One region of the Rhizobium sp. P1_B8 genome, then DNA from elsewhere that is predicted to be linked to it. Evidence: predicted binding sites of a transcription regulator. Region 1 holds the regulator's gene; each other region holds the start of a gene.
The links. Region 1 encodes LexA, which represses DNA repair genes until DNA is damaged. Its sites were predicted from a motif close to TGTTCNNNNTGTGTTCNG; they were not measured.
Positions count from the first base shown of each region.

Region 1 (7,445 bases):
CGTGGTCGGATCCATGCAGAAGTGGAAGGCCTTTGCCGAAGCGGATGCGGCGATGGCGGCTTCCGGTACGGTCATCCTCGAACTCGGCCTTGCCGGCGTGCCGACGGTGTCCGTCTATAAGACGGATTGGATCATCAGCCTGCTGACCAAGCGCATCAAGGTATGGACGGGCGCATTGCCCAATATCATCGCCGATTATGCCGTCGTGCCGGAATATCTGAACGAGGTGGTCCGCGGCGCAAGCCTGGCGCGCTGGATGGAGCGGCTGTCGGCCGATACGCTCCAATTGAAGGCAATGAACGAGGGTTACGATCTCGTCTGGCAACGCATGCAGACCGAAAAGCCGCCCGGCGAGCACGCCGCCGAGATCCTTCTCGACGTGCTGGAAAAGAAAAAACCCGGTCATTTCTGACCGGGTTTTCTTTTGGGTTCTTTTAAAGCGATCAGCGCTTCGAAACCGGGATGTAATCGCGCTTCGGTTCGCCGACATAGAGCTGGCGCGGACGGCCGATGCGCTGTTCCGGATCCTCGATCATCTCGTTCCACTGCGCGATCCAGCCGACGGTGCGGGCAAGCGCGAAGAGCACGGTGAACATGGTCGTGGGGAAGCCCAGCGCCTTCAGCGTGATGCCGGAATAGAAGTCGATGTTCGGATAGAGCTTCTTTTCGATGAAATATTCGTCGGTGAGCGCGATGCGCTCCAGCTCCATCGCCACTTCGAGCAACGGATCATCCTTGATGCCGAGTTCGCCGAGCACTTCATGCGTCGTCTTCTGCATGATCTTGGCGCGCGGATCGTAGTTCTTGTAGACGCGGTGACCGAAGCCCATCAGGCGGAACGGATCGTTCTTGTCCTTGGCGCGGGCGATATATTCCGGAATGTGGTCGACCGAGCCGATCTCGTTCAGCATGTTGAGCGCTGCTTCGTTGGCGCCGCCATGCGCGGGGCCCCAGAGGCAGGCGATGCCGGCGGCGATGCAGGCGAACGGGTTGGCGCCCGACGAACCGGCGAGACGGACGGTCGAGGTCGAGGCGTTCTGCTCATGATCGGCATGCAGGATGAAAATGCGGTCCATGGCGCGGGCAAGCACCGGATTGACCACATATTCCTCGCAAGGCACGGCAAAACACATGCGCAGGAAGTTCGAGGCATAGTCGAGGTCGTTCTTCGGGTAAACGAAGGGCTGGCCGATATGGTACTTGTAGGCCATGGCGGCAAGCGTCGGCATCTTGGCGATCATGCGCAGGCTGGCGACCATGCGCTGGTGCGGATCGGTGATGTCGGTGGAGTCGTGGTAGAAGGCCGACAGCGCGCCGACGCAGCCGCACATGACGGCCATCGGATGCGCATCGCGGCGGAAGCCGGTGAAGAAGCGGCTCATCTGCTCGTGCACCATGGTGTGGTGCGTGACGCGATAATCGAAATCCTTCTTCTGCACGGTGGTCGGCAGTTCGCCGTAAAGCAAGAGGTAGCAGACCTCGAGGAAGTCGCCATGTTCGGCGAGCTGCTCGATCGGATAGCCGCGATGCAACAGGACACCTTCGTCGCCGTCGATGTAGGTGATTTTCGATTCACAGGATGCAGTCGACGTGAAACCCGGATCGTAGGTGAAGGAAGCCGTGTTCTTGTAGAGGGCACCGATATCGATGACGCTCGGGCCGATCGTGCCGCTTTTAACGGCAAGGTCGACTGATTTGTCACCGATTTTTATTGTAGCGCTTTGATCCGTCATGCTGATCCTCCGAAATGGCGGTGGCGCCATAAAAGCGCCATAGGGGTTAAGCGTCCTCACCGATAGCTATATGATCGCGAGGCTAATGCCAAGTTACCGTGATGGCATTTTGTGCATTGCAGTATCACCTTTTAGGCACTGCAGCGATGAGCCGCATGCATATCGGAAGCCGATGATTCGACTGCTCTTTTGGCTCTTTCAATTTTCCCTCACTTTTCAATCGATTATTCTTGCCGGATTTGATTGGCGGTTGCATTCTGCCTGTCGGGGCGAGTGACCTTGGGCAGCACATGCAGGAGTTGACGACAGTCGAATTGCGGCCGGAAGCAGGCGCCGGCCTTGCCGACTCCGCCGGTTTTTCTCCGGCTGTCGTGGTGACGCGGCTGCCAACGACGCAGTCGGCGACACCGTGGCGCCACCGGCTGCCGGCAGCAGCCTCGCAATCACTGCGTGCCGGCATGCGCATGCTGGGCGAAGAGGCGGACCATGGCCGCCTGCTGCTGTTCTCACCGGTCTTCCTCGGGGCCGGCTCAGCCTTCTGGTTTCTAGCGGCATCGGACTTCCCGCTCATTGCATCGCTGCTCTGCCTGTTGGTGCTGACCGTCGCGGTTCTCATCGCCAGCCGCAGCCGGGCGGCTTTGCGGGCAACGCTGCTGGCGCTTGCACTTGTCGCCTGCGGCGTGGTCTCGGCGCAGCTCGAGAGCCGACGGGCTTCGACCGTGATCCTCGATTCATCAGTGACGACGACGGTGACCGGCCGTGTCGAGCGGCGCGAAGGCGATGGTCGCGGGCGGTGGCGCTATATTCTTGCCGTCACCGGCACAGAGGCGCCGGAGGTGAAGCGGCCGCCGGGGCGCATAACCGCGATCGTCCGCGGCGCGGACGCGCCTTTCGAGATCGGTGATATCATAACCGGCAGAACACGGCTGACGCCGCCAGCAGGTCCAGCGCTTCCTGAGCTCAACGACTTCTCCTTCGGTGCCTATTTCGATCGCATCGGCGCCAACGGCTTCTTCTACGGTGCGCCGACAAAGGTCGATTTGCAGGCAGGTCCGCAAGCGGCCAGATCGACGACGGAAGCGCTGCTCGAAGGTCTCTACCGGCTGCGCAGCGGTATCGGCGACCGCATAAGGTCGATCCTGCCCGGCGACACCGGCGCTTTTGCCGCTGCTCTGGTGACGGACGAGCGGCGCGCCATCTCGAATGAGACGACGGAGGCGCTGCGCCAGTCCGGTCTGGCTCATATCATCGCTATCTCCGGCCTCAATATGGCGCTGTCAGCCGGCATCTTCTTCGTCGGTTTCCGCATGCTGCTCAGCCTCTTTCCCGGTGTCGCCCAAGCCTATCCGACCAAGAAGATCGCCGCTGCCGGCGCGCTCATCGCCGTCACGGCCTATTTCCTGATCTCCGGCTTTGCCGTCTCGGCCGAACGCGCCTTCATCATGATGGCGATCATGTTGATTGCCGTCTTCTTCGACCGGCCGTCGATCAGCCTGCGCAATGTCGCTCTCTCGGCGCTCGTCATTCTCGCCATTTCACCGTCTGAGGTCTTGGGTCCGAGCTTCCAGATGTCCTTTGCTGCGACATTGGCGTTGGTATCTGGCTACCAGCTGTGGAAGGACCGGCGCGTCCGCGAAAACGCTTTCCTGAAGCTGCCGGTTTTTCGGCCCGTCGTTACGGTTGCGGGTTTCTTCGGCGGCGTCTTCCTGACCTCGCTGATCGGCGGCTTTTCTACCGCGCTGTTTTCGATCGAGCATTTTCATCGCCTGACTGCCTATGGCCTGCCGGCAAACCTCGCGACGATGCCGATCATCTCCTTCATCATCATGCCGGCCGGGTTGCTGGCGATGCTGCTCATGCCTTTCGGTCTGGATGTTTTGCCTTGGAAGGTCGTCGGATTCGGCCTCGATCTGGTGATCTCGATCGCAAAGACGGTGTCCGGCTGGGGTGGCGACATCGGCATCGGCCGCTTGCCCGCTTGGTATTTCGCGATAGCCGTCGCAGGCTTTCTGCTGCTGACGCTGCTCCGCACCCGGCTGCGCCATATCGGCACGTCGATCATCGCGATCTCGACGCTAGTCCTCTTGCTTCTGCCGGTTCCCCGGCCGCCGGATCTGGCGATTTCGGAGGATGGTGGTCTCGTCGCAATCGTCGAGGCGGGGGCCATGGCTTCCAACCGTGAAAGACCGCCGGATTTCATCTTCGACCAGTGGCAGAGAGCGCTGGTCCTGCCGACGCATCACCCGCCGAAGATGCTGGATGGTCCTGTTATTCCGCCGGAGGGAGAAGACCGCCGCGTCAGGCTTTCCCGCGATCAGCAGAACGAAGCAAGGTCGGCGATGCGGGCGGCTGCAGCGGCCGGTGAAGCAAACCGCTTTTCCTGCGTCAAGAAGGCCTGGTGCACATCAAGGCTTGGCAATGGTCACGTGGTTGCTGTCATCGACAATGCCGCCTATCTCGGTCCGGCATGCGACGCGGCCGATATCGTCGTGACGTCGGTCCGCCTGCGCTTCAACAGCTGCCGCTCAGGGGCGACGCTCTTCACCGGCGAAACGTTGCGCAAGACCGGTTCCGTCGAGTTGCGCTTCGCCGACGCCGGCCTGGAGGTCGCAACCGCATTCGATGCATTGTCGCGGCCATGGATGCGGCATCGCGCCTATGACTGGCGCAGCAACAGTTTTGCCGAATCCAGACTGCCTGATGTCAGTGATAGCGGCGAATGAGGCCGACGAGCTTGCCCTGAACCTTGACGCGGTCCGGCCCGAAAATCCGGGTCTCGTAAGCCGGGTTGGCCGCTTCCAGTGCGATCGAGGCGCCCTTGCGGCGGAAGCGTTTGAGTGTCGCTTCTTCGTCGTCGACGAGAGCAACGACGATGTCGCCAGGACTTGCGGTGCTGCCGTTGCGAATGATCACGGTGTCGCCGTCGAAGATGCCGGCGTCGATCATCGAATCGCCCTTGACCTCCAGCGCATAATGTTCACCGGAACCGAGCATGTCGGCCGGAACGACGATGTCGTGGGTGTTGTTCTGGATCGCCGAGATCGGAACACCGGCGGCGATACGGCCCATGACCGGCACGGAGACCGAGTTGCCGTTGTCGGCGACGGGTTTTGTGGGAGCAGGAGTGGCGACCGGCTGCGGCTTGCCAAGGCTGCCCTCGATGACGCTGGGCGAAAAGCCCCGCCGGGGCTGAATGCTGGGGCTGTAGGCCTCCGGAAGCTTGATGACCTCGAGCGCACGGGCGCGGTTCGGTAGGCGGCGAATGAAGCCACGTTCCTCGAGCGCCGTAATCAGCCGGTGAATCCCGGACTTGGAAGCGAGGTCCAGGGCATCCTTCATTTCGTCGAAAGATGGCGGAACGCCGGATTCCTTCATGCGCTCATGAATGAAAAGGAGAAGCTCCTGTTGTTTGCGCGTGAGCATCGACGTTGTGACCTCGTGATTGAAACAAATCCAGAACAGACACTATATGTTCCATATGTGTTCCGCAAGTAGCTAAATTTCCGTAAAACTTGGCGCCAACTCGTTGAGATTTTTATTTTCATTCGCCGGATTGGGACACATGTCTTGCATTGAGGGGCGCGCCATCGCACATCTCTTGCCGTTTCCAGGAGGGATATCATGAACGAGCGTTCCGCCAAGCCGCACCCGCTGGATCATGTGGTGCTGCCCGTCGTCAACATTGATCTGGCGCGCGAGAGGCTTGGCAAGCTCGGCTTCACCGTTGCCGCCGATGCACGCCATCCCTTCGGAACGGAAAACGCCTGCGTCTTTTTTGCCGACAAGACCTATCTGGAGCCGCTCGGGATTGCGAGTGTCGAGGAGAGCGAGGCCTCAGCGCGGCAAGGCAATGTTTTCACCGCCCGCAACCGGGCCTTCCGCTTCCGCTGCGGCGAGGAGGGGCTTTCGGGGCTTGCTTTCGGTAGTAAGGATGCCGGCATCGATCATCAGAACTTCGTCGGCAACGGATCGAGCGCCGGCGAGATGCTGCAGTTCACCCGGCCGATGACGATGCCGGACGGTTCTGAGAGCATCGCCGGCTTCAAGCTGGCTTTTGCCGGCGACCTGCGCGCGCCCGATCTCTTCCTTTTCAGCGTCGAACGCGTCAATCCGCTGCCGGCCGACCGCGGCGCGCTGGAGACGCATGCCAATGGCGTCACCGGCATTGCCGAGATCGCGCTCTGCGCGCCTGATGCCGCCGCTTTCGGGGCCTTCGTCGGCCTTGCCGCGGCGCAGGCGGCAGTCGAGAAAACCGGTTTTGGCGTCAATGTTGCTGCTTCGAACGCGAAAATCAGCCTGATGACGCCGGAAGGGCTAGAAGCCTATTTCGAGATCGCCGGCTCATCCGCCGATCGCGGCCTGCGTGGCCGGGCAATCCTCTTCATTGTCGCCGATCTTGCCGTGACAGAAGCGCATTTGGCTGCTAACGGGGTGACATACACGCGCAAGAACAATCGCATTCTGGTGAAGCCCGCGCCCGGGCAGGGCACGCTCTTCGCCTTCGAGGAGACACGATGAGCACTGAGACGAATTCCGAAGTCAAGATCGGCGAAGGCCAAGGCCAGGTCACCTTTTCCAATACCGGCCGCCTGTCGCTGATTGCCGGTCCCTGCCAGATGGAGAGCCGCGACCACGCCTTCATGGTTGCCGGCACGCTGAAAGAGCTTTGCGCAAAGCTCGGCATCGGCCTCGTTTACAAGAGCTCCTTCGACAAGGCGAACCGCACCTCGCTCTCGGCTGAACGCGGCATCGGGATCGAAAAGGGCATGGAGGTCTTTGCCGACCTCAAGAAGGAATTCGGCTTTCCTGTCCTGACCGACGTTCATACCGCCGAGCAATGCGCGGAGGTGGCAAAGGTCGTCGACGTCCTGCAGATCCCGGCCTTCCTTTGCCGACAGACCGACCTTCTCATCGCCGCCGCCAAGACCGGCCGCGTCGTCAATGTCAAGAAGGGCCAGTTCCTCGCTCCCTGGGATATGAAGAACGTCCTGAAGAAGCTCAACGCCAGCGGCAATCCGAACGTGCTGCTGTGCGAGCGCGGCGCCTCCTTCGGCTATAACACGCTGGTTTCCGACATGCGCTCGCTGCCGATCATGGCGGCGATGGGCGCGCCCGTTATCTTCGATGCCACCCATTCCGTGGCGCAGCCGGGTGGGCAGGGCGATTCCTCCGGCGGTCAGCGGGAATTCGTGGAAACGCTGGCGCGCGCAGCAGTGGCCACCGGTATTGCCGGCGTCTTCGTCGAAACCCACCAGGACCCCGACAATGCACCTTCGGACGGCCCCAATATGGTCTATCTCAAGGACATGCCGCGGCTGCTTGAAAAGCTGCTTGCCTTCGATGCGGTCGCCAAGGTTTGACGTTCAACAGCCTGACATGATCGTGCTATAGGCATGTCGCGAAAAAGTGTGCAGCGGTTTTGCGACAACGACATGCGGAAAGCCAAACACCTAAAGCGTGGCAAGCGAATCTGAAGATCGCGACGCGCTTTAGGCGAGATCCGAACGCTGGTTCGAAGGCTGGAAATTGCAGCATTGTAATTTGCACGCCTTCGACTAAGACAGGTTTCGAACCGACTTATCACCACCCACCGAGCAGGAAGAACCCATGACTGCAATCACCGATATCATCGCCCGCGAGATTCTCGATAGCCGTGGCAACCCCACCGTCGAAGTCGATGTCTATCTCGAAGATGGCAGCATGGGCCGCGCG
Region 1 covers NZ_JBFTZZ010000017.1:237,282-244,726, forward strand. The annotation lists gene lpxB (lipid-A-disaccharide synthase) at 1-412, shown strand, start outside; gene gltA (citrate synthase) at 444-1,733, opposite strand; gene AC1D2N_RS21525 (ComEC/Rec2 family competence protein) at 2,024-4,456, shown strand; gene lexA (transcriptional repressor LexA) at 4,437-5,156, opposite strand; gene AC1D2N_RS21535 (VOC family protein) at 5,355-6,251, shown strand; gene kdsA (3-deoxy-8-phosphooctulonate synthase) at 6,248-7,093, shown strand; gene eno (phosphopyruvate hydratase) at 7,341-7,445, shown strand, end outside.

Region 2 (7,445 bases), on a different contig from region 1:
CGGGACCGACGAAGGGGCGCCCTGATATATCCTCCTGGTCGCCCGGCTGCTCGCCGACGAACATCACCTCGGCATCGCGCGGCCCCTCCCCGAACACGGTTTGCGTCGCCTTCGCATGAAGCGGACAACGGGTGCAGGCGGCAGCTTCCGCGCGCAGCGCTTCCAGCGTGCCCGCCGGTGCTTCAGGTTCGGCGGGAAGGCTGCGTGCCGCCTGCTGAAGCCGGTCATGAAAAGGCAACGACTGGGTCGCCTCTCGTGCGGCCATGGCCCGCACCTTGCTCTCCGCCGATGCGATTAGCCCAGGGATGAGATCGGCTTCTGGCAGGTTCTTCCAGTATTTTTTCGGCATCTCCGCCTGCATCGCCTTCAGCTTCAATCGCGCCGGATTGAAAATGCTGGCGTAGTAGGTGCGCCAAAGTTCATCGGCAGCATCGGTGAGATTGGGTTTTTCGCACGGCTCGTCGCTCATCGTCAGCCGCTCGCCATCCCAGGCGGCCGATCCCTTGGGCGTGACGATCAGCCAGTCCATGTCGGTGAAGCGCCGTTGGAAGAAGGGGGCAGTGCGCCTGACGATATGGTGATCCGGCTCGAACCAGGCGAGGAATTTTCGACGGTCAGCCGATACCGTACCAACCTCCTTGAAGCGGATGAAGGCCGTCATCTTGTGCGCGTCGCGTCGAACGTTTTTCGCCAACAGCCTGGCACGGGCAACGTCCTCGTCGGAAGCCACTTCAAGCAGTTGCCGGTCCAGTTGCAGCCGCCAGAGCAGACGGTAAAGCAGGGAAAAGCGCGCCGGGTCGGAATGGCAGAGAACTGTCTGCGCGAGCTCGATGAAGGCGGGCGGCACCGTCATCGGCTTGCGTGCCATGATAGGCGCCGGCGGCATGGCGTCGCGTTGAAACGCAAGGTCCGCCTCCGCGCCTTTTTCGCGCCAATCGATCTCTTCCGGCAGGATGCCCGCAGCCGCGAAAGCGCGCGCGGCGTCGCGCCATTCGGCAAGCTCCCCGCGTCCCGTAAGCACGACCCGGCGCATCACAGCAACGACAATTGTTCGGGTTGCGGTTCGAACATGGCGCGAAGGTCGGGGCGCTCGATCAATCGGCGCGGCGACCAGCCTTCCGCCGAGATGAAGGATTGGACCTTCTTGATCGAAATGCCGAGCCGCTGGAGATCGTCCAACCGCAACCGGCGAAAACGCCGAGCCGAAACGATCGCTTTGACTGTCTTGGTGCCGAGACCGGGCACGCGCAGCAACCGTTCACGCTCGGCTTTGTTGATATCGACGGGAAACTCGGCCCGGTTGGCGAGCGCCCAGGCAAGTTTGGGGTCGAGCGTGAGATCGAGCATGCCACCCGCCTGGTTCGCGGTGATCTCGTCGATGCCGAAACCGTAGAATCGGTAGAGCCAATCGGCCTGATAGAGCCGGTGCTCGCGCATCAGCGGCGGCTTGATCAGAGGCAGATTTTTCGACGAGTCCGGGATGGGGCTGAAGGCGGAATAATAGACGCGCTTCAGGCCGTAGCTGCTGTAAAGCCGGCCGCTGGTCGCAAGAATCGTCGCATCGTTCGCCCCGTCGGCGCCGACGATCATCTGCGTGCTCTGGCCGGCCGGCACGAAACGTTGACGCTTCTTCGTCCGCAGCGTCGGTTCGCTGGCGGCCTCGATCTTCAGCCTCAGATCTCCCATCGATCGCCGGATATTGGCAGGCTTCTTTTCCGGCGCGAAGCGGGTGATGCCGTTGTCCGTCGGCAACTCGATGTTAAGCGACAGCCTGTCGGCATAAAGCCCCGCCTCCTCGATCAGACGCGGTGACGCCTCGGGGATCGATTTCAGATGGATATAGCCGCGGAAATTATGGGGCACACGCAGTTCGCGGACGATGCGGACCATCTCTTCCATCGTGTAATCGGACGAACGAATGATGCCGGAGGAAAGGAACAGGCCTTCGATATAGTTGCGGCGGTAGAATTCCAGCGTCAGCCAGATGACCTCCTCGGGCGTAAAGCGCGCCCGTTCGACATTGCTCGACGAGCGATTGACGCAATAGGCGCAGTCGTAGATGCAGAAATTGGTCAGCAGTATTTTTAGAAGCGAAATGCACCGCCCGTCCGGTGCATAGGCATGACAGATGCCGGACCCCTCGGTCGAACCGAGCCCGCCACTTGCCCGGGAATCACGTGTCACCGTGCCGCTGGAAGCGCAGGAAGCGTCATATTTCGCGGCATCGGAAAGGATGGCCAAGCGTTCTGTGAGCGACTTCTTCATTAGTATGTTCACTATATGTTCTCTTGAGCGGAGTCAATTGGGACGATCGGATTTCTGCCCATTTTCAAGGCGCACCACCTGATATCGGGGCGGGCCGCGTTTCTCTTATGCGAATTTTCTGGAAATCGGCCTTGGCGATCTGCTATAAGCGTCCGACTAAGATTGTGGCACGGTTCCGAAGCTCCCCTTCGGGACCTGTTTTCTTTTGTGTTCGCCGCTGATTGTGCGGATACGAGGATTGAAGGACAGAAAAATGGTTGAAAAGGTACCGATGACACCGGGCGGTTTCGTCAAGCTGCAGGAAGAGCTGCGCTGGCGCCAGCAGGAGGAGCGCCCCCGAATCATCGAGGCGATCGCCGAAGCCCGTGCTCATGGCGACCTTTCCGAAAACGCCGAATACCACGCCGCCAAGGAAGCCCAGAGCCACAATGAAGGCCGCATCAGCGAGTTGGAAGACCTGACGGCGCGCGCCGAGGTCATCGACCTCACCAAGATGTCGGGCGACAAGATCAAGTTCGGCGCCAAGGTGAAGCTCATCGACGAGGACACCGAGGAAGAAAAGACCTACCAGATCGTCGGCGACCAGGAAGCCGACGTCAAGGCCGGCCGCATCTCCATCTCCTCGCCAATCGCCCGTGCGCTGATCGGCAAGGAAGTCGGCGATTCCATCGAGGTCAACGCGCCGGGCGGCTCCAAGGCCTACGAAATCCTCCAGGTTTCCTGGGGCTGATCGCCCGCGAGCCGCGAGACCCCTCCCTTGCCTGATATCCGTGACGTCGAGATCATTGCGCCCAATTTCAAGCGCCGGCTCTCCGGCGTCACGTCGACAATCGTCCAGCTCATCCCGTGCCAGATCCGGCTCGGCATCAAGATCGCGACACTCGGCCCCGGCCTGCCGGAGGACCTGCCGAAACTGAAGTGGCGGCAGCTCCTCGGCCTTTGGCGCCCGCCGGCGCGCCGGCGCCGGCGTGTCTGGCACGCTCGCCGCAACAACGAGATGGCCGTCGGCATCCTGCTTCGCCATCTCACGCGCATGCCGCTGAAGCTTCTCTTCACCTCGGCCGCGCAACGCCGCCACACCGCCTATACGAAATGGCTGATCCGTCGCATGGACGCCGTCATCGCGACCAGCGACCGTTCCGGCTCGTTCCTCGAGGTGCCGCACACGGTCATCCAGCACGGCGTCGACCTTGCTCTGTTCCATCCGCCGGAAACCGCAGAGGACGGCATCGCCGCCACCGGCCTGCCCGGCCGCCATCTGGTCGGCTGCTTCGGCCGTGTGCGCCATCAGAAAGGCACTGATCTTTTCGTCAGGGCGATGATCGAACTGCTGCCGCAACATACTGAGTGGACGGCAGTCGTCTCCGGCCGCGTGACGGCGGAGCACGTGGCATTCGCAGACAAACTCAAGGCGGATGTCGTCGCCGCCGGACTGAGCGACCGTATCCTCTTTCTCGGCGAAGTGCCTGACATCAAGATCTGGTATCGCCGCCTGACGCTTTACGTCGCCCCCTCCCGCAACGAGGGCTTCGGCCTGACGCCGCTCGAAGCCATGGCCTCGCGAACCGCGGTGGTGGCATCGGATGCGGGCGCCTATGCCGAGCTCATCGTCACGGGCGAGACAGGTTCGGTCGTCGCCGCCGGCGATGGCGAGGCGCTGACGCGGGCAATCGCGCCCTATATCGCAGATCCCGCTCTGGCGCTCGCGCATGGCGAGAATGCGCTGCGGCATGTCAGCGCGAATTTCGCGCTGGAGAAGGAAGCAAGTGCGATCGGCGCCGTTTATAACAGTCTTCTCGGCGACAATCGCAGCTGAAGCAGAAAAGAGAAACGGCCCGTTGGATGACGGGCCGCTGCAGGACTTTTAAGGATAAGGGGATAGCGGCTGACTATTCGGCCGGCTGCAGCCCGGCAGCCGAAGTATCCTCTCCGGTCTGGCCGCCCAGTGCTGCGGCGAGTTGCACCGTATCCAGCTCGTTTTCCCAACGTGCCACGACGATCGTCGCCACCGCATTGCCGACGAGGTTCGTCAGCGCCCGGCATTCCGACATGAAGCGGTCGATGCCGAGGATGAGCGCCATGCCAGCGACCGGCACGGATGGGACGACGGAGAGCGTTGCGGCAAGCGTGATGAAGCCGGCGCCGGTGATGCCTGCGGCACCCTTCGAGCTCAGCATCGCCACCAGCAGCAGCAGGATCTGGTCACCCCAGGAGAGATGGATGCCGGTTGCCTGAGCAATGAACAAGGCAGCCAGCGTCATGTAGATGTTGGTGCCGTCAAGATTGAAGGAATAGCCGGTCGGGATGACGAGACCGACGACCGAGCGCTTGCAACCGGCCTTTTCCATCTTGTTCATCAGCCCCGGAAGTGCGGCTTCCGAAGACGAGGTGCCGAGGACCAGCAGCAGTTCTTCCTTGATGTAGCGCAGCAGCGCCACGATCGAGAAGCCGTTGTAGCGGGCAACAGCACCGAGAACGATGAAGACGAAGAGCAGAGACGTGATGTAGAAAGTGCCGATCAGCATGGCAAGGTTGGCGATCGATCCGACGCCGTACTTGCCGATGGTGAATGCCATGGCGCCGAAGGCGCCGATCGGGGCAGCCTTCATGAGGATGGCGACGAGCTTGAACACGGGAGCCGTCAGGGAATTGAGGAAGTTGACGACCTGCTCGCCCTTTTCGCCGACCATGGCGAGCGCAATGCCGAAGAGCACCGAGAAGAACAGAACCTGCAGAATATCGCCATCGGCAAAGGCGCCGACAATCGTCGTCGGGATGATGTTGGTGAGGAAGCCGACGATGCTCTGCTCATGCGCCTTGGCGGCAAAGGTGGCGACGGCGGCCGGATCCAGCGAGGCCGGATCGATGTTCATGCCGGCGCCTGGCTGGACGACATTGGCGACGATCAGGCCGATGATGAGCGCCAATGTCGAGAAGGTCAGGAAGTACAGCATCGCCTTGCCGGCGACGCGGCCGACCTTCTGCAGGTCGCTCATGCCGGCAATGCCGGTCGCAACCGTCAGAAAGATCACCGGCGCAATGATCATCTTGACGAGCTTGATGAAGGCATCGCCGAGCGGCTTCAGCTGGGTGCCGAGTTCGGGATAGAAATGACCGAGAAGGATACCCGCAGCGATGGCCACGAGAACCTGAACGTAAAGATGGCTATAAAAGGGCTTCTTGCCCTTGCTGCCTGCGACTGCATCGAGTGGTGCTGCGATCATGATGTCCTCCTAGTGGCTCGTCCGGAACGAACTCCGGCCTCCCGAGCCGTTCGCTTCAAGTCCAACAGCTCAGCCGTTGTTGCCACCTCCTTCGCAATCGCCGTGCCAGTTTTAAGTCGCCAACCAACCGATTGAATTTATTAGTGAAAAATTTACGAGACTGCTGACAACTCATTAATCAATGCGGAAATCCGCACAAATCCATTTGCGTTTCGTGCAGAAAAATGCACAAATCCGCCATGTCCGTGTCGCAGAAATTGTGGCCTTCCCTGCCCCTGCAACACCGCATCCGCCGGATGTGGTGGACCTATGCCGCGCTCGCCTTCCTCGCAGTCGTCGCAAGCCTTTGGACCAGCGGCGAGATCGGCCAGCACCGGGCGGAGGCTGCCCTCGAGGAGCAGGCCCGCATGGATGTGACGCTGAATGCGGCGTTGCTGCGCACGGTCCTCGAAAAATACCGGGCGCTTCCCTTCGTGCTGTCGCAGGACACCGCGCTCGCCGCGGCGCTGGTGGGAAACGATGCCGGCACGTTCGAGCGGCTCAGTCAGAAGCTGGAAATGCTGGCGGCGGGCACGAAGGCCGCCGTCATCTATGTCATCGACAAGGACGGCATGGCGGTTTCGGCCAGCAACTGGCGCGAGCCGACGAGCTTCGTCGGCAATGACTACCGCTTCCGGGAGTATTTTCAGGGGGCGGTCGAACGAGGACAGGCCGAGCACTTCGCGCTCGGCACGGTCAGCAAGAAACCGGGTCTTTATATCTCGCAGCGGATTTCGGGCAGCAATGGCTTGCTGGGTGTCGTCGTGGTCAAGGTCGAATTCGACGACGTCGAGGCGGATTGGAATGCCTCCGGCACCCCGTCCTACGTCGTTGACGAGCGTGGCATTGTCCTCATCACCAGTCTTCCATCATGGCGGTTCATGACAATCGGCCGGATCGCCGAAGACCGGCTGACAGCGATCCGCGAAAGCCTCCAATTCGGCGCTGCGCCACTTCAACCCCTGCCCCTCGACATGGTCCGAAACCTCGGCGAAGGGCTCGATGTCGTCGAGATCGTCATGCCCGGCGATGCCGGGAAAACCAGGTTTCTCGATGTCGCAACGTCGGTGCCGGCGACCGGATGGCATTTGCAGCATCTGGTGGCGCTGGGGCCGTCGGTCGATGCGGGGATTCGCGAAGCCCGCATGCTGGCATTGCTCATACTCCTGCCACTGCTGGCTGGAGCAGCCTTCCTCTTGCGCCGCCGCCATACGATCGCCCTGCGGATCTCGAGCGAACAGCAAGCACGAGAGGAACTGGAACGGCGGGTAGTCGAGCGGACGCTGGATCTCAGCCAGGCGCGGGACCGGCTGCAGGCTGAAATCATCGGCCACAAGAGCACCGAGCAAAAGCTGCAGGCGGTGCAGCAGGATCTGGTGCAGGCCAATCGGCTGGCCATCCTGGGCCAGGTGGCCGCCGGCGTCGCTCATGAGATCAACCAGCCGGTGGCGACCATCCGTGCCTATGCGGATAACGCCCGCACCTTCCTCGATCGCGGCCAGACTGCGCCTGCCGGCGAAAATCTCGAAAGCATTGCGGCGCTGACGGAGCGCATAGGTTCGATCACCGAGGAGCTGAAGACCTTTGCCCGCAAGGGCCGCGGCAGCGCCGAACCAACAGGATTGAAAGACGTCATCGAGGGCGCGGTGATGCTGTTGCGCAGCCGGTTTGCCGGCCGCATGGATACGCTCGACATCGACCTGCCGCCCGACGAACTGCAGGTGATGGGAAACCGGATTCGTCTCGAGCAGGTCCTCATCAACCTGCTTCAGAACGCCCTGGAGGCGGTGGCGCCGAAGGCCGGAGAGGGTCGCGTCGAGATCAGAACATCAACTGACGCGGGGATGGTAACGGTGACAGTCGCCGACAACGGCCCCGGCATTCCCACGGAAATCCGCAAAGGCTTGTTCACGCCGT
Region 2 covers NZ_JBFTZZ010000001.1:455,623-463,067, reverse strand. The annotation lists gene AC1D2N_RS02175 (UdgX family uracil-DNA binding protein) at 1-1,033, opposite strand, end outside; gene AC1D2N_RS02170 (putative DNA modification/repair radical SAM protein) at 1,033-2,265, opposite strand; gene greA (transcription elongation factor GreA) at 2,519-2,995, shown strand; gene AC1D2N_RS02160 (glycosyltransferase family 4 protein) at 3,023-4,081, shown strand; gene AC1D2N_RS02155 (dicarboxylate/amino acid:cation symporter) at 4,155-5,489, opposite strand; gene AC1D2N_RS02150 (sensor histidine kinase) at 5,714-7,445, shown strand, end outside.
Region 2: the regulator LexA is predicted to act here: its motif matches at 2,271-2,288, upstream of AC1D2N_RS02170 (putative DNA modification/repair radical SAM protein).

Region 3 (7,445 bases), on a different contig from region 1:
CGGCCATCTCGGCCACCTGCACTACGAGCTGACAGATGCCCATTATACCGAGATTGGCCGCCTCGACGTCGTCATGGTCCCCGTCGACGGTGGCCTGACGATGGGCGCCGACAGCATGAGCCGCGTCATCAAGCGGCTACGCTCGTCGTTGATCCTGCCGATGCACCGACGCGGCCCGCCAGTCGAAGCCTTCGTCTCGATGTTCGGCAAGGATTTCGACGTCGCCAATGCGCCCGATGCCAGTATCATCGTCTCCATGCGCACTCTGCCGAAAAAGCCGCTGATCTATGTGCTGAAGGGCGTGCAGTAAAAGGCCCGGCGGTTTTCCTTCTACAGCGCCGCGCGTCTTTTCAGACGCGCAAAGGACGCTGTAGCACTTTGAATTGCTGCATAATTTTATCCTTAAATCGATTCCGATTTAAGGAATTATGCAGGGGCACTGCGCGTCAAGCGAACTGCAGGTGACGCTTGATTCCGACATCCGGCATCTTGTCATCGTCGAGATTGGCCTTGGCGATCTCCCAGCCGAATTTCAGCTTGTTGCCTGTGGAAACCCAGATCTCCGCATCGTCGACATGGAGGGACAGCATGGTGAGCTTGGGGTCCTTCTTGCCGCCGTCATACCAGGCTGCGACGATCGAGCTCCAATATTCCTCGATCTTGGAAGGGTCAGGATGCACCTCAATCACACCGGCGAGGCAGGCGTGATAGTCGTGATCCTTACCGACGACACAGAAATGCGCGCGGCTGCCGGGCTTGATGGCGCGCACGATGTCGGCATCGGTCTTGGTGTAGAACCAGATGGTGTTGGTGGTGGGATCGGCATGCGGCGCCATCGGCTGCATGTGCATATCCAGTCCGGAAATTCCGAGCATGCCGGCATGGACATCGTTGACCTGATCCCAGAGCTGACGTGCTGGATGTTCCTGCGCCTCGCTGAGACTTGCCATGACCGTTCCTTTCCGTTGGATGGAGTTCGATTGAAACGCCATCCCCTCGCCTTTGTTCCGAACTGCTTTTTCCTTGAACGGGTGCCGTTTCGCTCTTATAAGGCGGCCCATTCCGAACAATGAGACGTGGACAGGGGTGCCATGGCTGGCCATTCACAGTTTAAAAACATCATGCACCGCAAAGGCCGTCAGGATGCCGTGCGGTCGAAAATGTTCTCCAAGCTTGCGCGCGAAATCACCGTTGCCGCCAAGGCCGGCCTGCCCGACCCGACGATGAACGCCCGCCTTCGCCTGGCGATCCAGAACGCCAAGGCCCAGTCCATGCCGAAGGACAATATCGACCGCGCCATCAAGAAGGCAGCCGGCGCTGACGGCGAAAATTATGACGAAGTCCGCTATGAGGGCTACGGCCCCGGTGGCACGGCGATCATCGTCGAGGCTCTGACCGACAACCGCAACCGCACCGCCTCCAACGTCCGCTCGAGCTTCACCAAGGCCGGCGGCGCTCTCGGCGAAACCGGTTCCGTTTCCTTCTCCTTCGACCATGTCGGCGAAATCACCTACAAGCTTTCCGTCGGCGATGCCGACAAGGTGATGGAAGCCGCAATCGAAGCTGGCGCCGACGACGTCGAGACCGACGAAGACGGCCACTACATCACCTGCGGCTTCGAAGCCCTCGGCGAAGTGGCGAAAGCGCTGGAATCGAGCCTCGGCGAAGCCGAAACCGTCAAGGCCGTCTGGCGCGCCCAGAACAACGTGCCGGTGGACGAAGAAAAAGCCCAGTCACTGATGAAGCTCATCGACAGCCTGGAAGACGATGACGACGTGCAGAACGTCTATTCCAACTTCGAAGTCTCGGAAGAAGTGCTGGCGAAGCTCTCGGCCTGATCTCCTCAGGCAGATGTCAAAAATAAAAACCCGGCTGCAACGCCGGGTTTTTTCTTACCGGAAAGGTGGCGCCGTCAGAGTGCTCCTTGCGTAGATCCTAGAGCATGATACCGAAAAGTGTGGGCGGTTTTCGGACGACATCATGCTCTGATATATAATGTAGAACAGGATTCAGATTTTAGGCCGACCCGGTCTAAAATCATCCTGTTCTAAGCGGCGGCTCGCATAAAGCTCCCCAGCCCTGCGAATAGTTCCACCGATGTCAGCCGCGCCTCAATGTCGTGGATCGGCATCGAGATGATCACCTCGTCGGCCTGCGTTTCCCGCAGAAACTCAGTCAGTTTCGCCTCCGCCGTCTTCGGCGAACCTACCACGGCATAACGCAACGTGTGTTCGACATTCATCTTCTCCATCGGCGACCAGAAATCCCCCATATCGGTCACCGGACGTGGGAACGGGCCGCGGACATTGCGGCGCAGATTGACGAATTGCTGCTGGGCGGAGGTGAAATGGTAGCGCGCCTCCTCGTCCGTCGCCGCCACCGCCCCCATGACGCCGACCATCACATGCGGCTTGTCGAGCGTCGCCGAGGGCTGGAAGCGGTCACGGTAGATCGCGATCGCATCGAGCAGCATGTCGGGCGCGAAATGCGAGGCGAAGGCATAGGGAAGCCCGAGCATGGCGGCGAGCTGGGCGCTGTAGAGACTGGAGCCGAGCAGCCAGATCGGGATATGTGAACCATTGCCGGGAACTGCGAGGATCGCCTGGTTCTCGACCGGCGTATCGAGGAGTTGCTGCAGCTCCACCACGTCGTTCGGGAAGCTGTTTGCACCGGCCTCGAGGTTGCGCCGCAGCGCCTGTGCCGTGCGCATGTCGGTTCCCGGCGCGCGCCCGAGGCCGAGATCGATACGGCCGGGGAAGAGTGCCTCCAGCGTACCGAACTGCTCGGCGATGACGAGCGGCGAGTGATTGGGCAGCATGATGCCGCCGGAGCCGATGCGGATGCGCTTTGTCGCGGCCCCGACATGGCCGATGACGACTGATGTGGCAGCGCTGGCGATCCCCGGCATGCCGTGATGTTCAGCAAGCCAGAAGCGCTTGTAACCGAACTCCTCGGCCTTCACAGCCATTCGCGCCGAGGCCTTGAGGGACTGGTGCACGGTGCTGCCTTCGGCAACGGGGGAAAGGTCGAGTATGGAGAAGGGAACCATGGGAAACCTGCCGGGCAGTTGGACGATGCCGTCTATGTAGGTTCGCGCCGGCGCCATTCCAAACCATGGACGCAACAAAAAAGGCCGCGCGAGCGCGACCCTTATGCAATGTGGAAAGGTGTGGCTTACCGCTGACGGCGCAGCACATGCACCTCGGCGCTCTGCTTGTGATGGCTATGCGGTAGCGTGAAATTGTCGAGCTGGCGGTCCATTTCCAGGGCTTCCGTCGCCAGCCGGTGGATCGCCGCCGTCGTCTCCTCGACCATCGAGGCGTTCTGTTGCGTCATCGTGTCGAGTTCTGCGACGGCGCTATTGATCTCACGCAGTGTATTGGCCTCCTCGCGGGTCGCACCCATGATCTCGTTGATCTGCCCATTGATCGCCTCGACATGGGCGCCGATGCCCGTCAGCGCAACGCCCGCTTTTTCCACAAGCGTAACGCCGCTTTCGACCTCATGCGTCGATTTCTGCAGCAGGCTGGAGATCTCCTTGGCCGCACTCGATGAGCGCTGGGCCAGCTCGCGCACTTCCATGGCGACGACGGCGAAACCCTTGCCGGATTCACCGGCGCGCGCTGCCTCAACACCGGCATTGAGGGCCAGGAGGTTGGTCTGGAAGGCGATGTCGTCAATGACTGAGATGATCGTGTTGATCTGGCGCGAGGAGGCCTGGATTGCCTCCATCGCCGCGATCGTCTCGCGCATGATCTGGCCGGAACCCGTCGTCTCCTTCTTGGCGTCGCGGGCGATGCGCTCGGCCTGTTCGGCTCGCTCGATCTGCCGGCGGACCGACTGGGTGATGGCGCTGATCGCATTTGCCGTCTCGGTGATCGAGCCGGCCTGGCGCTCGGTGCGCCCGGCAAGCTCGTCGGCGCCGGTGCGCATCTCCTCGGAGCCGGCGCGCACCGCCATGGAGTTGCCGCCGATTGCCGTCATGGTTTCGCTGAGCGTCGCCAGCGCCTCGTTGAAATTGACCCGCAGGCTTTCGAGCTCGTTCGGGAAGCGCGTATCGATCTGGTAGGCGAGATCGCCGTTCGCCAGATGATGCAGGCCCTCGTCAATCGCCTCGACCACCTGCTGCAGCGTCTTGGCCTCGGCCTCACGCTCGGCCAGATTCTGCTGGCGGTCGTGCTCGGCCTGCAGGCGGGTCTCTTCGCTGGCAGCTTCGAGCTCGCGGCTTTCGATCAGCGAGTGGCGGAAGCGGTCGAGCGCGTTGGCCATCGTGCCGATCTCGTCCTTGCGGTTCAGGCTGCCGATCTCGCTGTCGAGCTTGCCGTCGGCGACATCGCGGGTGACGCCGGCAAGCCGCGCAAGCGGCGAAAACAGGAAATTGGTGACGAGCCCGGTCGCGATCGCCATGACGACGAGCACGCCGACGCCAATCATCGTCAGCAGGGTGGCGATCTCGATCGAGCCGGCATTGAGCTCGCTCAGAAGCACGCTCTCGGCCACGAGGAAACGGTCGCCGCGATAGTCGATACCGCGGACATAGGCGCGGGCCGCGCCGTCCGCCCGGCTGAAATCGGCAACCGTCATCGCCGAACTGGCAAGCGCGCTCTTGATGAAGGTGAAGGGCGTCGTATCGAGCGTCGCAAGCTTGCCGCTCGCGTCGAGGCCGACGGCGGAGCCATCGCCGGAGACGATCGCCGCCCGCGCCGTGCTGCCCTGGACGATGCCCTTGGCGAGGATGCCGGTGACGATCTCGTCGCGCACCTTGAAGAGAATGACGCCCTTGGCCGCTCCAAGCTTGACGATCGGCACGGCATAAAAGATCGCCGACTTGCCGCTGCCGGCATCGACACGAAGGCCGGAAAAGCCTGTCGGCGCTGCATCATCGGTCGCCTTGGCGGTATTCTCGATCGCCTTGGCGAATGCGATGCCGGCGCCGGTCCTCTTCCAGGCATCCGACTTCAGGTTCTCGGCGAAGTCGTCTTCCTTCTTATAGGAATAGAGAACGGTGCCCTCGAGATCGACAATCAGCAGATCGCTGAAGGCGGTATCCTCGAGGTCGCGGGCGACTTCGCCCTGCGTCTTCTCGTGGCTCGAATAATAAAAGCCGCTCGGCCCTTCCGGCTTGATGAGCTTCTCGCGCTGGTCGGCGGGGTTGGGGTTGCCTGCTATGAAAACCTTCTTCAGTTCGGCGCGGGCATCGCCCGCGGTCTTCTCGATGGTCTTCCAGCCGCTCTTCAGATTGGTGATCGACATCTGCAGCGCCTCGATGCGCGCGATGGAATTTGCTTGGTTTTCAAGCTGCGTCAGCTGGTCCTGCAGCATGTCGCCGCGAAAAATCAGCACACTTTCCTTGGCCTTCAGCGCCTGCTCGTCGGAAATGCGGCTGCTGGCGAAATAGGCAAGCACATCGATGACCGCGATGGACAGCACGGTCATCAGAATGAACGTGACGATGACCTTGAAGGACAGGGACTGAAATCTCTGAGCCATGTACAACGAACCCCTTCTGAACGCGCCTGCCAGCGCGGGCACGCAGCGCATGCCTGATCTACTGACCTGTAAACAGAACATCGGAGGCTTAACTCTTTGCCAAAAGAAGCCCCTCTCGTATTCGATGACTAGAATTCAGGCATCTGTTTTAATTCGCGGTAAATGGCAGGGCCGAAATTCAGGAACGTTTTTGTTTTGTTCACATATCGATGGCACTTATTTCGCAATCGCTATAGGTTGAACCATGCAAAATACGATTCGCATCGTCGGCATCGATCCCGGGCTTCGTCGCACCGGCTGGGGAGTGATCGACACATCAGGCAATTCCCTGCGGTTTGTGGCATCTGGAACCGTGACCTCTGATGGAGACATGGACCTTGCCTCCCGTCTCTGCCAGCTGCACGACGGCCTGGCGGAGATGGTCCACAGCTATAAGCCGGATGAAGCCGCCGTCGAACAGACCTTCGTCAACAAGGATGCGGTGGCAACCCTGAAGCTTGGCCAGGCCCGTGGCATCGCCATGCTGGTGCCGGCACGTGCCGGGCTGCCGGTCTCCGAATATGCCCCGAACGCCGTCAAGAAGGCCGTCATCGGTGTCGGCCATGGCGAAAAGCACCAGATCCATATGATGTTGAAGATCCTGATGCCGAAAGTCGAATTCAAGGGCGACGACGCCGCCGACGCCTTGGCGATCGCCATCTGCCATGCGCACAATCGCGGCAGCAACCGGATGCGCCAGGCACTGGCCGGTTAATCTATACTTGACTTGTTCCCATCTGCTGAGAGACCCGACCCATGATCGGCAAGCTGAAAGGCACCATAGACGAGATCGGCGAAGACTATGTGCTCGTCGATGTGCACGGCGTCTGCTACGTCGCCCATTGCTCGGCCCGCACCCTGTCCAAGCTCGGCTCGGCCGGCGAGGCCTGCGTGCTGTTTATCGAAACCTATGTGCGTGAGGACCAGCTGAGGCTCTTCGGCTTCATGACCGCGCTGGAGCGGGAATGGTTCAACCTGCTCCAGAGCGTCCAGGGCGTCGGTGCCAAGGTGGCGCTCGCCGTGCTCTCGACGTTGACGCCAGGCGAACTCGCCAATGCGATCGCCCTGCAGGACCGCGCCGCCGTCTCGCGTGCGCCGGGCGTCGGTCCGAAAGTGGCGATGCGTCTTGTCACCGAGCTCAAGAACCGGGCGCCGGCCTTTGCCGGCGAAGCGATCAATATCGCTCTCAAGCAGGAACTCGGTGAAGGCGTCGCGGCAGCACCCGTCGCCGATGCGGTGTCCGCACTGACCAACCTCGGCTATTCCCGCGACCAGGCCGCGAATGCGGTTGCCGCGGCAATGAAGGCGGCGGGCGATGGCGCCGACAGCGCCAAACTGATCAGGCTGGGATTGAAAGAGCTGGCGCGGTGATTTCCTTGAATATATCGCTATTCCTTACTAAACTTGAATGGTAAGGAGATCCGCATGAATATCTACTACGGTACGATGACATCGAAGGGCCAGACAACAATTCCGGCTGAAGTTCGTGAATTGCTGAATCTGAAGTCCGGCGACAGGATCCGCTACATCAATCGCGATGGCGAAATCATCATGAAAGCCAAGAACAAACGCGCCATCGACCTTGCAGGCAAGTTTCACGATCCGAACCGACCGACGATCACTTTGACGGAAATGGACGAGGCGATTGGGGAAGCCATCGCCGATCACGCGACTAGTGCAAGATGATTGGCCTCGACACCAATATTATGCTGCGCTTCCTCCTGAAGGACGATGTCGTCCAGACGGAGAAGGTCACAACGCTCTTCGCGAGCCTGTCCGATACGGCACCCGGCTATATCAGTTGCATCACGCTGATGGAATGCGCCTGGTTCTTGAGACAACGGATCAAGCTGAAGAGAGAACAGATCATGGAGGCGATTTCGGACTTGTTGGACTCGGCCGACCTGATCCTTGAA
Region 3 covers NZ_JBFTZZ010000025.1:87,538-94,982, reverse strand. The annotation lists gene AC1D2N_RS26045 (MBL fold metallo-hydrolase) at 1-310, shown strand, start outside; gene AC1D2N_RS26040 (pyridoxamine 5'-phosphate oxidase family protein) at 447-950, opposite strand; gene AC1D2N_RS26035 (YebC/PmpR family DNA-binding transcriptional regulator) at 1,092-1,838, shown strand; gene AC1D2N_RS26030 (LLM class flavin-dependent oxidoreductase) at 2,048-3,049, opposite strand; gene AC1D2N_RS26025 (methyl-accepting chemotaxis protein) at 3,175-5,490, opposite strand; gene ruvC (crossover junction endodeoxyribonuclease RuvC) at 5,735-6,244, shown strand; gene ruvA (Holliday junction branch migration protein RuvA) at 6,286-6,900, shown strand; gene AC1D2N_RS26010 (AbrB/MazE/SpoVT family DNA-binding domain-containing protein) at 6,955-7,215, shown strand; gene AC1D2N_RS26005 (PIN domain-containing protein) at 7,212-7,445, shown strand, end outside.
Region 3: the regulator LexA is predicted to act here: its motif matches at 5,676-5,693, upstream of ruvC (crossover junction endodeoxyribonuclease RuvC).